2 regions of the Streptomyces sp. NPDC002133 genome follow, and region 1 is predicted to be linked to the other one. Evidence: riboswitches for the same ligand, from Rfam matches in the RefSeq annotation. Region 1 holds a riboswitch; the other holds the start of a gene.
The links. A riboswitch is a leader RNA that binds a small molecule or an ion and turns the genes downstream of it on or off. The one in region 1 is predicted to bind S-adenosylmethionine.
Positions count from the first base shown of each region.

Region 2: linked by a shared signal. The riboswitch ahead of thrC (threonine synthase) and the one ahead of ABT078_RS16750 (aminotransferase class V-fold PLP-dependent enzyme) in region 1 are both predicted to bind S-adenosylmethionine.

Region 1 covers NZ_JBEOXF010000014.1:13,365-20,974, reverse strand. Annotated here, with positions in the region: gene ABT078_RS16775 (C40 family peptidase) at 1-98, opposite strand, end outside; gene ABT078_RS16770 (NYN domain-containing protein) at 435-1,796, opposite strand; gene ABT078_RS16765 (hypothetical protein) at 1,836-2,078, opposite strand; gene ABT078_RS16760 (rhomboid family intramembrane serine protease) at 2,192-2,896, shown strand; gene ABT078_RS16755 (Lrp/AsnC family transcriptional regulator) at 2,893-3,174, shown strand; gene ABT078_RS16750 (aminotransferase class V-fold PLP-dependent enzyme) at 3,786-5,270, opposite strand; SAM riboswitch class IV at 5,501-5,618, opposite strand; gene trpD (anthranilate phosphoribosyltransferase) at 5,716-6,807, opposite strand; gene qcrB (cytochrome bc1 complex cytochrome b subunit) at 6,964-7,610, opposite strand, start outside.
Region 2 covers NZ_JBEOXF010000069.1:11,288-18,897, forward strand. Annotated here, with positions in the region: gene ABT078_RS36655 (alpha,alpha-trehalose-phosphate synthase (UDP-forming)) at 1-1,405, opposite strand, end outside; gene ABT078_RS36660 (DUF7927 domain-containing protein) at 1,514-3,301, opposite strand; gene ABT078_RS36665 (glucosyl-3-phosphoglycerate synthase) at 3,426-4,367, opposite strand; SAM riboswitch class I at 4,487-4,661, shown strand; gene thrC (threonine synthase) at 4,655-5,974, shown strand; gene ABT078_RS36675 (MoaD/ThiS family protein) at 5,971-6,246, shown strand; gene ABT078_RS36680 (cold-shock protein) at 6,792-6,995, shown strand; gene groL (chaperonin GroEL) at 7,344-7,610, shown strand, end outside.

The DNA of each region.
Region 1 (7,610 bases):
GCTCCCTGGGCGGACAGGGCGACGGCCGCGGCTGCGGTCGCGGTGAGCACGGTCACACGGGTGCGGCTCGGCTGCTTGGGACGACGGTGGGACGCCACGAAGGCGAGCTCCTTCTTCCTCGAGCCGCCTACCGGGCAGTGGGGGGCGATGCCCCGGCTCCGCACCTCTCAGCTCCCCCGATATGGGCTGAACTGGGCGAATTCGGCGGTTCCTTCGCTGTCATCCCGGATGGACGATCAACCGCGCGAAGGTTCGAAGCCTGACCCTAGTGACCTTCTTGTGATCAGTTCAAATCCTCATGAGAAAAAACTGTCACGCGAAGCACATTCTTTACGCTCATCACACGCGTAGTAGCCGCCACTTGACCGTACGTTCCGTGAAATCGGGCATTAAGCCCAGTAGTTATGAGACGGGCTACTCATCACATGAGCGCACTAAACGCGCGAAAGCCTCTTCAGCAGCATGGCGGAGGCGACCGGCCTGGCGCCCGCCTTCGCCACGCCGTCGGCGACTTCGCGGTCGGTGGAGACCACGACGACGGGCCGGCCGGGCGGCTCGGCCCGCACGAGCTGACGGATGAGCTCGTCCGCGGTCACCCCCGGCTTGGAGAACAGAACCCGCACCCCACGCGGCGGCGCGAGCAGCACGGGTGCGGCCAGCTCCGCTCCGTCGAAGACACAGGTGATCTCGGCGCCCGTCTGCGCGGCGAGCATCGCCAGTCCGCCGAGCAGCCGCAGCCGCTGCTTCTCCAGCGGCATCGTCGGATAGCCGGTCTTGGTGACGTTGTAGCCGTCCACGACGAGATGCGCCTGGGGCAGGGCGAGCAGCTGGTCGAGCAGCGCCGGGTCGGTCTCGGAGAGCGCCCGCGCCGCGATGTCCTTGGGGGTCATCCGGCCCGGTTCGACCGCCTCGACGGTGTCGGCGGGGTGCAGCAGTGCGGGCGGCAGGGCCAGTTCGCGGCGCAGCCCCTGGGCCGCGTCGAGCACGGTGTCGAGCAGCAGCCGGACCCGCATGTCCTCGATCGAGCGGCCCTCGCGGGCGGTCCTGCGGCTCACCTCGAGCGCCGACTCCACCTCGCCGAGCCGTGCCTTCAGCCGCCGGGTCTCGCTCTCGGCCGCGGACAACTGGGCCTGCACCTCGGCCCTCGACGTCTCGTGCTCGGCGGCGGAGCGGCGCAGGGCCGCCTCGCCGCGCTTCACATCGCTCTGGGCGCTGCGCAGCTTGCGCTGAAGCGATTCGGCTTCCTTTCGGGCGGCCTCCAGCTCGGTGCGCAGCCGCTCGGTCTCGGACCTGGTCTGCACCCTGAGCCGGTCGACCTCTTCGCGGAGCCGCTCCAGTTCGCGCCGGGTCTCCTCGTCGACGCGCTCGGCGTCCGCGCGCTGGGCCTCCTCGCCCGCCGCGGCCACGAGCTTCACCCAGCCGCCAGGGCGCAGCACATAGGCGGCCGCTGCCACGTCGACGGGGTCGGCGGCCGCGGGCGGCGCGCCGGACTCCAGTGCCCCGGCCAGCTCCGGCTGAGACTCGCGCAGTCGCTCGCCGATGCGCTGCCGGAACACCGGATCGGTCTCGAGGGCGGCGGCCATGGCGTTGCCCGCGAACTTTGCACGACGCGACGGGGTGAAGCGGGCGTACTGCCGCAGCTGGGTGGGAAGATCGCTGACGGTCAGCCCACCGAACGCGTCGGACACCAGGGCGACGACCCGGTGCCGTACGCCTTCGGGCAGCGGGCGGTCGAGCGCCTCGGCGGCGCCACCGGCCGCACCGGCCGGTCCTGCGCCGCTGTCAGGCTGCTCCACAATTCGTCACCCCTACTGTCTCCGCCGCGACGGCTCCCGTCAGGAACCGGTACCCGGCCTGTCCACCAGTTCGATCTGATCCACCGCGTTGCACCAGCGGCAGCGGACCGACTCGATGGTCTCACTGACCACCTCGCGCTCCTCCACCGTGGGTTCTCCGGCCAGGTCCAGATGGACGTACTCGACGACCTTGGACGAGCGGGTCACATCGAAGCGGGTGAGATTGCCACAGAGCGTGCACCGCCACCGCGTGGTGGCCGTCGGTGTGGGAACCGTCGTCATCATGCCGCCCTCGTCTCGTCGTGCCTACTGCCCGTAACCCTACGACCTCCGGGGCGGGCCGGGACACGGCGAGGCGGTCCGTCCCGTCGGTCCCGGTACGCCATGCTCTGGGCATGATCGACTGGCGGACGGGACCCGTGGTGACCTACGGCGTGATCGGCCTGTGCAGCCTTCTGTTCCTCATCGGTCCGGCTTCCGGGTTCAACCCGGCATACGGGACCGGGGACACGCTGCTCGCGTCGACGATGTCCTACTTCGAACGCTGGGGTGTCATCCCCAGCGAGTTGATGCACAGCTCCCCACGGACCCTGCTCACCCCGCTGACCGCGCTGTTCCTGCACGGCAGCTGGCTGCATCTGCTGGGCAACATGCTGTTCCTCTATGTCTTCGGCGCGATGGCCGAGGAGCGGATGGGGCATGTGCAGTTCGCGCTCTTCTACGTCGGTTGCGGATATCTGGCCCTCCTCGCGTACGCAGCGGCGAACGCCGAGTCCACGCAGACGCTGGTGGGGGCGTCCGGGGCGATCTCGGGGGTACTGGGCGCGTTCCTGTGCCTCTTCCCGAGAGCCCGGGTGACAAGCCTCTACCCCTTTCTGTTCTTCCTGCCGCTGCGGTTCCCCGCATGGATGGTGCTGATCTTCTGGTTCGCCCTGCAGTGGCTGGCGGAGGCGCAGAGCACGTCGTCGGGGCCGAGGGTGGCGTATCTGGCGCATCTGGTGGGCTTCGGGATCGGCTTTCTCTACGCGTGGGGGCGTTTCCGGCAGGCCGCTAGAGTGAAAGCCCAAGCCACGGCCACCGAGGGAGACAGCCAGCCGTGATCACCGCGATCGTGCTCATCAAGACCAGCGTGGACCGCATCCCCGAGATCGCCGAGTCGATCAAGTCGGTGGAGAACGTCAGCGAGGTCTACTCCGTCACCGGTACGTACGACCTGATCGCGATGGTGCGCGTCACCCGGCACGAGGACCTGGCGGACATCATCCCGGGCCGCATCAGCAAGATCCCGGGCGTCGAGGCGACGGACACGCACGTCGCGTTCCGTACATATTCGCAGCACGACCTGGAGGCGGCGTTCGCGATCGGGCTGGACGCCTAGCCTTTTCCGGCCGTGCGAAGTCCCCGCGCCTGAAGAGGCCTTGCTTCATCCTCGGCTCATCCGGGGCCGGGGCAGCGCCCCGAGGACGGACGCATGGACTTCGCACACCGACTCGTCATGTTCGCCGCGGTCGTCGCGATTCCCCTCGGGATCGCGACGACCAGCTGTGTGCCGGCCGGCATGCCGGAGGCACCCGCCCCGCCGCCGGGGTTGAAGCCGGGCACCGCGCCCGGGGGAAGCACTCCCAACCCTCCGGCGCCGAGCCGCACACCACGCCTCCGGCGGCGGCCGCGCCCACACCCACACTCACTCCCACTCCGCGCGACAGCGGGGCCGACCGGGCCACCGGTGGCCCGGTCACCGATCCCCGCGCCATGCCCCCCATGTGATCCGGCAGTCGCGGGACATCCCGGCCGAGGTCCCCATCCGGCCGTCGGGTGCCTCGTTCGTCGTCGCCTTCCACGCGGACGACGAACAGGCCGTGACGGACGAGGCGTTCCCCACCCAGCTCGTCATCTCCGGTGTCGCGCTGGTGATGCGTCCCGGCGCCGACGCGGCCGAACGCGCCACAAGGATGATCCTGCCGGGGGGAACCGACGGACCCCGCCCGCTCAGACGGCGGGCACGCAGCGGCCCTCCTCGTTGCGGTAGTTCCACTTCGCACCGTCGCGCACGAGCTCCTTGACGGCGCGGACGAACCGCTCGACGTGCTCGTCCGGCGTACCGGCCCCGAAGCTGACCCGGATCGCGTTGAGGGACCTCCGCCGGCCTTCGGCCGGGGGGACCCCCACCTCGCCTCGCTCGCCCGGCTCGGCCTCCGGCGCACCGCACTCGCCCACCTCCTGCGGGTCGCTGCCCAGCAGGGTGCGGACCAGCGGGTGGGCGCAGAACAGTCCGTCACGGACGCCGATGCCGTACTCGGCGGACAGGGCGGCGGCGAAGTGCGAGCTGTCCCAGCCCTCCACCACGAACGAGATGACGCCGACGCGCGGGGAGTCGTCGCCGAACAGCGACAGGACCCTGACCTCCGGCACTTCCGCGAGGCCCGCCCGGACCGTGGCGACGAGGTGCTGCTCGCGTGCGACCAGCTCCTCGAACCCGGCCTCCGTCAGGGCCTTGCACGCGGACGCGACGGCGTAGACGCCGATGACGTTCGGCGAACCGGCCTCGTGGCGGGCGGCGGTGGTGTGCCAGTCGACGTCGACACCGCCGTCCGCGCGGCGCGCGACCTTGCGCGACGCGCCGCCGCCGGCGAGGTACGGCTCCGCATCCTGGAGCCAGTCCGCCCGCCCGGCGAGCACGCCGGAGCCGAAGGGCGCATACAGCTTGTGCCCGGAGAAGGCGACCCAGTCGACGTCCAGGTCCCGAACGGAGACGGGGTGGTGCGGCGCGAGCTGAGCGGCGTCGAGGACGATGCGGGCGCCGTGGGCGTGCGCCGCGGCGGCGAGTTCGCGTACGGGCCACAGCTCACCGGTGACGTTCGACGCACCGGTCACGCACACCAGCGCGGGGCCGTACGGATCACGGGCGGCGAGAGCCGACTCCAGGGTCCGCACCGCCTGGGCCGGTGTGCGCGGCGCGTTCAGACAGGTCACGCGGGCGTCCCGCCACGGCAGCAGGGAGGCGTGGTGCTCGGTCTCGAAGACGAAGACCTGGCAGTCGGCGGGGAGCGCCCGGGCCAGCAGGTTCAGCGAGTCGGTCGTCGAGCGGGTGAACACGACCTGGTCGCCGTCTCGGCAGTCGAGGAACTCGTGGACCGTCGCCCGGCTGTTCTCGAACAGGTCCGTGGACAGCTGCGAGAGGTACCCGGCGCCGCGGTGCACGCTGCCGTAGTACGGGGCGTACGCGGCCACGTCGTCCCACACGCGCTGCAGGGCGGGTGCGCTCGCCGCGTAGTCGAGGGCGGCGTAGGTGACCTCACCACCGGTGACGAGCGGGACGGTGACATCCCGGCCGAGCACCGGCAGCGGAGCGGCACAGCAGGGATCGGCGGAGTCGGCGGCGGTCACGGTGGCGGTCGCGGAGTCGGCGGCGGTCGCGGACTCGGTGGCGGTGACGACAGCGGCGGTCTCGAGGGCGGCGGGGCGCACGGACATGGCGGTATCTCCCGGCAGGTAAGGCTGGGGGTACCCCCAGGCGAAGCTCTGGGGGAGGCTGTGGAGAACCCGTACGGCGGCGGAACTGCCGCTCCGCATACGGGTGTTGCCTCGACGCACGGCGACTTCGGCTCGTACGGAGGTGTGGAGAAGGGGGCCGAGAGGCCCTAGCGCATTCGCTTGCTCACGAGACTGCTCCCTCGAGGACCAGGACCCCAGGGATGGCAAGGGGTCCGCGCTTGCCGCGGACCTCGCTGCCCACGGCCTGGTCTTCACCCGGGGCACCCCGCCACGGACGGAGGGTTGCCGGACAGCGGGCCGGGGCCGTAATCGCTGTCACTCATGACCTTGAAAAGGAATCCTGCCACACGCCGGGGAACGCGCAAGGCGCAGTCCGCACTGTGGACTGCGCCTCGCGTCACATCCCGCGGATGCGGGGCCGGGGTCAGCGGTTGCTGGCCGTCACCCACCGGTCCAGCGACCGCTTCGCCGCGCCGGAGTCGATGGACTCCGCGGCCTTCGCCATCCCGGCCCGCAGTTGCTCCACCAGGGTGCCCTCACCCGGCTCCAGGGCGGCGAGCGCGGCCGCCGAGTTCAGCAGGACCGCGTCCCGCACCGGGCCGCTCTCGCCCGCCAGCAGCCGGCGTGCGACATCCGCGTTGTAGGAGGCGTCCGCGCCGCGCAGCGCCTCGACGGGGACGATCTCGATGCCCACGTCCCGGGGGTCGAAGGTCTCCTCGCGCACCGCGCCGTCCCGGACCACCCACACCCGGGAGGTCGCCGTCGTCGTGAGCTCGTCGAGGCCGTCGTCGCCTCGGAAGACCAGCGCGCTGGAGCCCCGCTCGGCCAGCACTCCGGCCATGATCGGAGCCATTCGCGCATCGGCGACACCCGTGGCCTGGGCCCTCACCCGGGCGGGGTTGGTCAGCGGCCCCAGGAAGTTGAACGTCGTACGGATGCCGAGCTCCTTGCGTGCCGCCGCCACGTGCCGCAGCGCCGGATGGAACTTCACGGCGAAGCAGAAGGTGATCCCCGCTTCCTCGGCGACCTCCGCGACCCGCTCCGGCGTCAGCTCCAGATTGACGCCGAGCTTCTCCAGCACGTCCGACGCGCCGCTCGCGCTGGATGCGGCCCGGTTGCCGTGCTTGACGACCTTCGCGCCGGCGCCGGCGACGACGATCGCGGACATCGTCGAGATGTTGACGGTCTTGGCGCCGTCGCCGCCCGTGCCCACGATGTCGACGCTCGGCCCGGGGACCTCGATCGTCCGCGCGTGGTCGTACATCGTCCGTACGAGCCCGGTGATCTCCTCGACGGTCTCGCCCTTGGCCCGCAGCGCGACGGCGAACCCGGCGATCTGCGCGTCGGTCGCCTCGCCCCGCAGGATCCGGTCCATGGCCCACGCGGTGGCGTCGGCGCTCTGGTCGCGCCCGTACAGCAACGAGTCGAGGACGGAGGGCCAGGAGAGGCCCGCCGCGGTAGTGCTCCCCCTCGCTCCGCCGGGGGTACCCCCACCAGCGGGGGTCACAGCGCTCATGGTCGCTCCTGGGTCCGTTCGTACGGGAATGCCACCACCCTATCCATCCAGGGGGACGGCAAAGAGCCCCGTCCGACGAATGGACGGGGCTCTCCCCCTTGCTGGCGCTGGGAGGTACCCCCAGCCGTGGCGATCGCTGTGATCAGTGGGTGGGGATCAGTGGTGGCCGTGGCCGCTGGTGATCTCCCGGTGCTCCTCGGCGCTCGGCTTGGGGATCTGGTTCTCCTCGCCGAAGTAGCTCTTGCTGAGCCTCGCCCGGAGCTTCTCGGCGCTCTTGACCTTGCGCTCGACGCCGTTCTCGTCGACCGTCGGACCGATCTCGGCCGGCTTGTACTGCTCGTGGGCCGTGAGCGTGTAACGGTCGCCCGGGCTGAGCGGCTCGTGGATCTCGACGAACTCACCGTGCGGCAGTCGCTTGATGATGCCGGACTCACGTCCGTGCAGCACCTTGTCCTTGTCGCGCCGCTGCAGACCCAGGCAGATCCGCTTCGTCACGATGAACGCGACGACCGGTCCGACGATGAAGAAGATCCGGACGAACCAGGTGATCGCGTTGATCGACAGGTTGAAGTGGGTCGCCCAGAGGTCGTTTCCACCACCGATCAGCATGACCATGTACATGGTGATCCAGGCCACGCCGAACGCGGTGCGGCTCGGCGAGTTGCGCGGCCGTTCCGCGATGTGGTGCTCGCGCTTGTCTCCGGTGAGCCAGGACTCGAAGAACGGGTAGAGCGCGAAGAGCACCAGCAGCACACCGAAGAGCACCAGCGGGATGAACACGCCCAGGACCAGCGTGTGACCCC
Region 2 (7,610 bases), on a different contig from region 1:
CGGCCAGCCGTTTGCTGCGTTCCGCCCGCTCGCCGTCCGACATGCTCAGCGCCTGGTGGAGCGCGGCGGCCGTGCCCGCCACGTCGTACGGGTTCACCCCGATGGCCTCGTCGTGGAGCTCCTCGTAAGCCCCCGCCTCCCGCGACAGCACCAGCGCGCAGCCCGCGTCGGAGACGACCGGGATCTCCTTGGCGACGAGGTTCATCCCGTCCCGGATCGGGTTGACCAGCGCCACGTCCGCCATCCGGTACGCGGCGAGCGATCGCGCGAAGTCGTCCTTGACGTGCAGGACGACGGGCGTCCAGCCGGGCGTGCCGTACTGGGCGTTGATCTCCTCGGCGACCCGTGTGACCTCCGCCGTGTAGTCGCGGTAGACGGTCAGGTCCTGGCGCGAGGGGTAGGCGAAGGCCACGTGCACGACCCGCTCGCGCCACTCGGGGTGCTCGTCGAGCAGCGCCCGGTAGGCCAGCAGCCCGCGCACGATGTTCTTCGACAGCTCGGTCCTGTCGACCCGCACGATCGTCTTCCGCCCGGGCCCGACCTGCTCGCGCAGCGCCACCATCCGCTCGGCGACGTCCGTCTCGTGCGAGCGCCGCCGCAGGAACTCGGCGTCCGCCCCCAGCCCGTGGACGCCGATCCAGGTCCTGCCACGGGCCGGCCCCGGACCGCGGACCGTGATGTGGGGGGCCTCGTCCTTCGGCCAGGACGGCACGACGTCGTACGGCCCCAGCACCGACGGGCAGGTGCGCATGAACGTCCGCGCCCATCGCGAGGTCAGGAACCCCAGCCGGTCGGCGCCGAGCATCCCGAGGAGCAGTTCCTCCGCGATGTCGTCCGGCAGCATCCGGAAGTACTCCGGCGGTGCCCACGGCGTGTGCGAGAAGTGCCCGATCCGGACGTCGGGGCGGTGCTCGCGGAGCATCCCCGGCGCGAGCGCCAGGTGGTAGTCCTGGATCAGCACGACCGCCCCGGGCGCCGCCTCGGTCGCGAGCACCTCCGCGAAGGCCCGGTTGTACGTGCGGTAGGCGACCCACTGCCGCCGGAACTCGGCGTCGAAGACCGGCTCCAGCGGGGTCTGGTACAGCATGTGGTTGACGAACCACAGCACCGAGTTGGCGATGCCGTTGTACGCGGCCGCGTGAATGGCCGGATCGATGTCGAGCATCCGCACGCCCGGCTCGGCGACGCCGCGCCGCACCGCCTCCCGGTCGCCGTCGCCGAGTGCCGCGCACACCCACAGGGCGCCCGCGTCCGGGCCGATCGCGGACAGACCGGAGACCAGCCCGCCGCCGCCGCGCCTGGCGTCGAGCGTGCCGTCCTCGCGGAAGGCGTACGTGACCGGACCGCGGTTGGAGGCGACGAGTACCTGCGCCGTGCGCTCGGAGGCAGCGTGCTCGGAGACCATGTCGCGAAACCTAGCCCGTCCCGTATCCGCTCAAACGTACGGCCGGACTTTGTCGGCGGAGTCCGGCCACACGGTCACCCGGATTGCTCACTGGGTACGCTCGCCCGGTCAGTGGTTCCGGCGCCGTTCGCGGGTCGCGACGAGCGCGATCGCCCCGGCGCCGGTCAGCGAGACCGCGACGCCCCCGAGCAGCCACAGCCGCTCGACGGCGACGCCGGTCGCGGCCATCTCGGGCAGGCTGCCGTGGATGGCGGCACCGGTGTCGGGGCCGGCGGTGTCGGCCGCGGACCCGACGGCGGCGGGGCCGGTCCGGGTGTCGACGGCGGTGCCGGCGCTCACGGGATTCCCCGGGGCCTCAGGGCTCCCGGTGGCCTCGGCGCTTCCGGCGGCCCGGGGGGCGCGCAGTTCCTCGTCAGGCAGTCCGCCCGCGTCCGCGGGTGCGGGGTCCTCCTGCTCCGCGCCCTCCTCACCCGAGCCGCTCGAGTCGTCGCCCAGGTCGTCACTGACGTCGTCATCCGTGCCGATGACCGGGGTGCCGATCGAATCGTCGGCGGCCTCCTCGGCCGGGTCCGCCGCGGCCTGGGGTTCCTCCTGCCCCGCCGCGTGGACGATCACCGGGGTCACCGTGCACTTCGCGTCGTCGCTGGCCGCCTCGCAGTTGGACCACTCCGACTCCTCCACCACGCTGTTGCGCAGCGACCCGTCCCCGGTGCCCGCCGGGCCGACGGTGACCGAGTACGTCACGGTCACCGACTGTCCGGCCGGGATGTCGCCGGCGTACGAGAGTTCGGGCTCCGCGTAGCTGACCTTCCCGGTCGTCGCCGCTGCGTCGCCGTCGTACACGGCGTCGTCGAGGTTGTCGGTCAGGTCGTCGGTGAACCGGACGTCCGTCAGGTCGGTGTCTCCGAGGTTCTTCGCCGTGATCGTGTACGTCACCATGTCGCCGGGCTCGGCGGTCGTCGTCGACGCCGTCTTGGTGATCTCCACGTCGAGCGCCGGGGCGGACAGGGCGACCGCCGACGCGAGGTGCGTGTCCGCCGTGCCGCCGACCGTCCCGAGCGAGAACGTCGCCGAGGCGGCGGGTACCGCGACCTCCTTCACGAGGAAGCCGCCGTCCGTGCTCTTCCCGTCACCCCCGTACGCCGTGACGGACGCCCGGACCTGGCCGCGGGAGCGGTGGACGCCGCTCACCGGGACGGTCGCCGCGGGCGCGGCGGGACGCTGCAGGGCGTGGCCGCCGTAGATGCGGACGGTGCGGCGTACGGGGGCGTGGGCCTCGTCCGGGCCGTCGTACGCGTACACGACGGTCAGGGACCAGCCCGCGGTGCAGCCCGGGCCGGCCGGGGTCCAGATGCCGTCGACCGCGACGGGCAGCGGCGTGCCGGAGCCGGTGACGTCATTGAAGGCGGCGGTGACGTCGGCCTCGCCGGTGTAGTAGTGCTCTCCTGGCGCCGACTGCGCGTCCTGGACGAGGTTCGTTGCGTGGACCGTGACCGGCTCGTTCCGGTTGACCCTGATCGAGGGCGTGGCTGCGAGCGGGGCGCCGGCGGAGGGGGCGCAGCGGCGCAGCAGCCCGCCGTCCGGGGCGCGGTAGGTGCCGTCGTGCCCGCCCCAGAACAGCCGCGCGTACGCGACCCGCGCGCCCTCGGGGATTCCGACCCGGCCGGTGCCGCCGCCGTGTTCGGCCGTGCTGCCGATGGTCGTGAAGTCGCCGTACAGGGATGCGTCGTAGCGCGTTTCGAAGGGGGGCGCGGCGGGGGCCGCGGCCGCGCCGTCGGGGGCGAGCATTCCGGTCGAGACGGCGGCGGAGACGGTGGTGAGGACCGTCAGGGCCCCGAGGAGACGGGGCGTCCTGGAATTCTGGCGCCAAGCGCCCATGAGTCTCGTATAGCCCATAAGTCTGAAATGTAGGCAATCTTTCCGCGGTCGACACGCTGCGCCGCGCCCGCGTTACGCCGCCCGTGGCCCGGGGCGCCGGACGCCCGGCTCGCCGGCGCCTCCCGGGGCCGGCGGCTGCCCCCTACGCCGCCCAGCGCCTCGCGTACTCCGCGATGTCCCGCATCGGCGGCCGCTCCTCCGTGTCCACCGCATGCGTCCGCGGCACGAACCCCTCCTCGCCCCGCTCGAACTGCGTCAGGGCCGGCCGCACCAAATGCCCGCGTGACAGCCGTAGTTGGGCCGTGCGGTAGATCGCCGCCGCCATCCGGCCCAGCGCCTGCCCGTCCTGGTGCCGGTGCAGCCGTACGCCCACGTCCACCTGCGCCAGCGCGTCGAGGCCCACCGTGTGCAGCGCGTCCACCAGCAGCCCGAGCTCCACCCCGTAGCCCACCGGGAACGGCAGTCGCTCCAGCAGCGAGCGCCGGACCGCGTACTCGCCGCCCAGCGGCTGGACGAAGCCCGCCAGCTGCGGCCAGTGCAGATTCAGCAGGGGCCGCGCCACCAGCTCGGTCACCCGGCCGCCCTGGCCGGGGGTGCTGCCCAGCGGCCGGTCGTACATCGCCTTCACGAACTGCACGTCCGGCTCGGTCAGCAGCGGGCCGACGATCCCGGACACGAAATCCGCGGAGAACTCCTTCAGGTCCGCGTCCACGAAACAGACGATGTCGCCGCTCGTCACCAGCAGGGACCGCCACAGCACCTCGCCCTTGCCGGGCACGGCCGGTATCCGCGGGAGTATCGCGTCCCGGTGCACGACCCGCGCGCCCGCCTCGGCCGCCACCTCGGACGTACGGTCCGTCGAACCCGAGTCGACGACCACGAGCTCGTCCACGAGCGGCGCCGCGTCGGTCATCAGGTCGTGCCGGATCACGGAGACGATCTCGCCGACCGTCGCCTCCTCGTTCAGCGCGGGGAGCACCACGCTGACCGTGGTTCCGCGCTTCGCGGCGACGAGCTGGTCGAGCGGGCGGTCGGCCACGGACCAGGACCGCCGGGCCAGCCAGCGCTCCACCTCTTCCAGCACGTGATTGATCTCCATCTCGCGGATCGGACGACCATCTCAAGCGTCCGGGGGTTCGGTTACAGTCTTGAACAACGCGCACGACCCTCGCATGCCGGGGTCGAGCGCCGACAATCACATACCGCTCATCCAGAGGGGCAGAGGGAAACGGCCCGTTGAAGCCCCGGCAACCCTCCAGCCGGCCACGCGGCGAAAGCCGCACATCGACGCTGTGTCGCATCATCGCGCGCGAGGCTCCCGGCTAGGGAAGGTGCCAAATCCGTCTCATGGCGAGATGCGCCATGAGGAAGATGAGGAGAAAGGGCCTCGCCTCCATGGCTGTAGAGACAGTTGCCACCACCACCGACATCGTCGATCTGGGCCCGGCCTCCGGCCTTTCGTGCCGCGAATGCGGCGAGCGGTTCGCCCTCGGTCCGATCTTCGCCTGCGAGCTGTGTTTCGGGCCGCTCGAAGTCGCGTACGACCTGCCGAGCGGCAGCCCCGATGAGGCCGCAGCCCTGCGCAAGCAGATCGAGAACGGCCCGGCCAACATCTGGCGCTACGCGCCGCTGCTCCCCGTCCCCGCCGACGTCGCGAGCAAGCCGAATCTGAACCCGGGCTGGACCAAGCTCGTCCAGGCCGACAACCTCGCCCGTGAACTGGGTGTCGAGCCGGGCCGGCTGTTCGTCAAGGACGACTCCGGCAACCCGACGCACTCCTTCAAGGACCGCGTCGTCGCCCAGGCGCTGGAGGCCGCCCGCGCCTTCGGCTTCACCACGCTCTCCTGCTCCTCCACCGGCAACCTGGCGGGCGCCGTCGGTGCCGCGGCCGCCCGCGCCGGATTCCGCTCGTGCGTGTTCATCCCGCACGACCTGGAGCAGGGCAAGGTCGTCATGGCCGCGGTCTACGGCGGCGAGCTCGTCGGCATCGAGGGCAACTACGACGACGTCAACCGCTTCTGCTCCGAGCTCATCGGCGACCCGCTCGGCGAGGGCTGGGGCTTCGTCAACGTCAACCTGCGGCCGTACTACGGCGAGGGCTCCAAGACGCTCGCGTACGAGATCTGCGAGCAGCTCGGCTGGCAGCTCCCCGACCAGATCGTCATCCCCATCGCCTCCGGCTCCCAGCTCACGAAGATCGACAAGGGTCTGCAGGAGCTGATCAAGCTGGGTCTGGTCGAGGACAAGCCCTACAAGATCTTCGGCGCCCAGGCGGAGGGCTGCTCCCCGGTGTCCGTGGCCTTCAAGGCCGGTCACGACGTCGTGCGACCGCAGAAGCCCGACACCATCGCCAAGTCGCTCGCCATCGGCAACCCGGCCGACGGACCGTACGTCCTGGACATCTGCCGCCGCACCGGCGGTGCCGTCGAGGACGTGACCGACGAGCAGATCGTGGACGCCATCAAGCTGCTGGCCCGCACCGAGGGCATCTTCACGGAGACCGCGGGCGGGACGACCCTCGGCGTGGCGAAGAAGCTGATCGAGGCCGGCGCCATCGACCCGTCCCTCACGACGGTGGTCGTCAACACGGGTGACGGCCTGAAGACCCTGGACGCGGTGGCCCCCACGACGGGCATGTCCGCGGTCATCAGCCCCGACCTGGACTCTTTCCGAGAGGCTGGCCTCGCATGAGCGTCAACGTCCGCATCCCCACCATCCTCCGCACGTACACGGGCGGCCAGGCCGAGGTTCCGGCGGAGGGCGCGACCCTCGCCGAGGTCATCGCCGACCTGGAGAGGAACCACACCGGCATCGCGGCCCGCGTGCTGGACGACCAGGGGAAGCTGCGCCGCTTCGTGAACGTGTACGTCAACGACGACGACGTGCGCTTCGAGCAGGGACTGGAGACGGCGACGCCGGACGGCGCCGGGGTCTCGATCATCCCGGCCGTCGCCGGAGGCTGACCATCGAGCACAGTGCCGGAGGCTGACGATCGAGCACAGTGCCGGAGCTGACCCCCCATCGAGCACAGTGCCGGAGGCTGACCGCCGGACACGGTGCCGGGGGCTGACCACAGGGCCCGGCGCCGACTCGACGGCCGGCACACAGAGTTAACAGAATTGCCCCCTCCGCAAGCTAAGCGGAGGGGGCAATTCTGCAGGGTTGAGCGCGGTAGAGTTGGGGAAGTCCCCGCCGCTGCTTGTGCCACGTGCATATGAGAATGCGTCCGCACACGATAAGAAGCAGCCAAAGTGTTCGAGTTTGATGCGGCTTATGCGAGCTTTGCTCGGCCCGACTTGCCCTGAAATCCAGTGAATTCGCAGGAATTGCCCTTTCGGCCCTGCCCAGAATTCTCGTCCGATTGACCTGTTGCAGACGGCAGTTGGACAGATACATTCAGCCGCGGTCGACGCGTTCCGGCGCACATCCACGCCTCTTCGTGGGTGAGGTCTGACCCGGGTCCGCGAAGTGCGGTCCTGTGCAAGGGCCAGTAATAGGGGAGTTAGGCATGGCTCAGGGCACCGTCAAGTGGTTCAACGCGGAGAAGGGGTATGGCTTCATCGCGGTCGACGGTGGTGCGGATGTTTTCGTCCACTACAGCGCGATCCAGATGGACGGCTACCGCACCCTGGAGGAGGGTCAGCGGGTCGAGTTCGAGATCTCGCAGGGCCAGAAGGGGCCGCAGGCGGACATGGTCCGATTGGCCGGCTGAGGCGCCGACCGACTGCAGCGACGTAGCGGAGGGTCCGTCCCCGGGGCTGGGGTACGGGCCCTCTGTCGTGCCCGCCGCCGTGCGCCGGACCCCTCCACGGGAGCCGCCCGCACCACCCGTCGCCCGACGGTCGTCCCCCTCGACGCTTCCTCGAAGCGGCTTGCACTCTCCATGCCCGAGTGCTAATCATTGGCGTTAGCACTCTCCGGGTGAGAGTGACAACAAAGGACCGGGTCGGTGAGGTCCGCAGGCCAGGTGGGGCAAGGAACCACAAGGCTTGCAGGCCGTCCGTCGCGGGCGCCAGCGCGGTCCGGAGAAATCCACCCCAGTCCGGGAGGACCACTTCACATGGCCAAGATCATCGCGTTCGACGAGGAGGCACGGCGCGGTCTCGAGCGCGGGATGAACCAGCTCGCCGACGCCGTCAAGGTCACCCTTGGCCCCAAGGGCCGGAACGTCGTCCTCGAGAAGAAGTGGGGCGCCCCCACGATCACCAACGATGGTGTATCCATCGCCAAGGAGATCGAGCTCGAGGACCCGTACGAGAAGATCGGCGCCGAGCTGGTCAAGGAAGTCGCCAAGAAGACGGACGACGTCGCCGGTGACGGTACGACC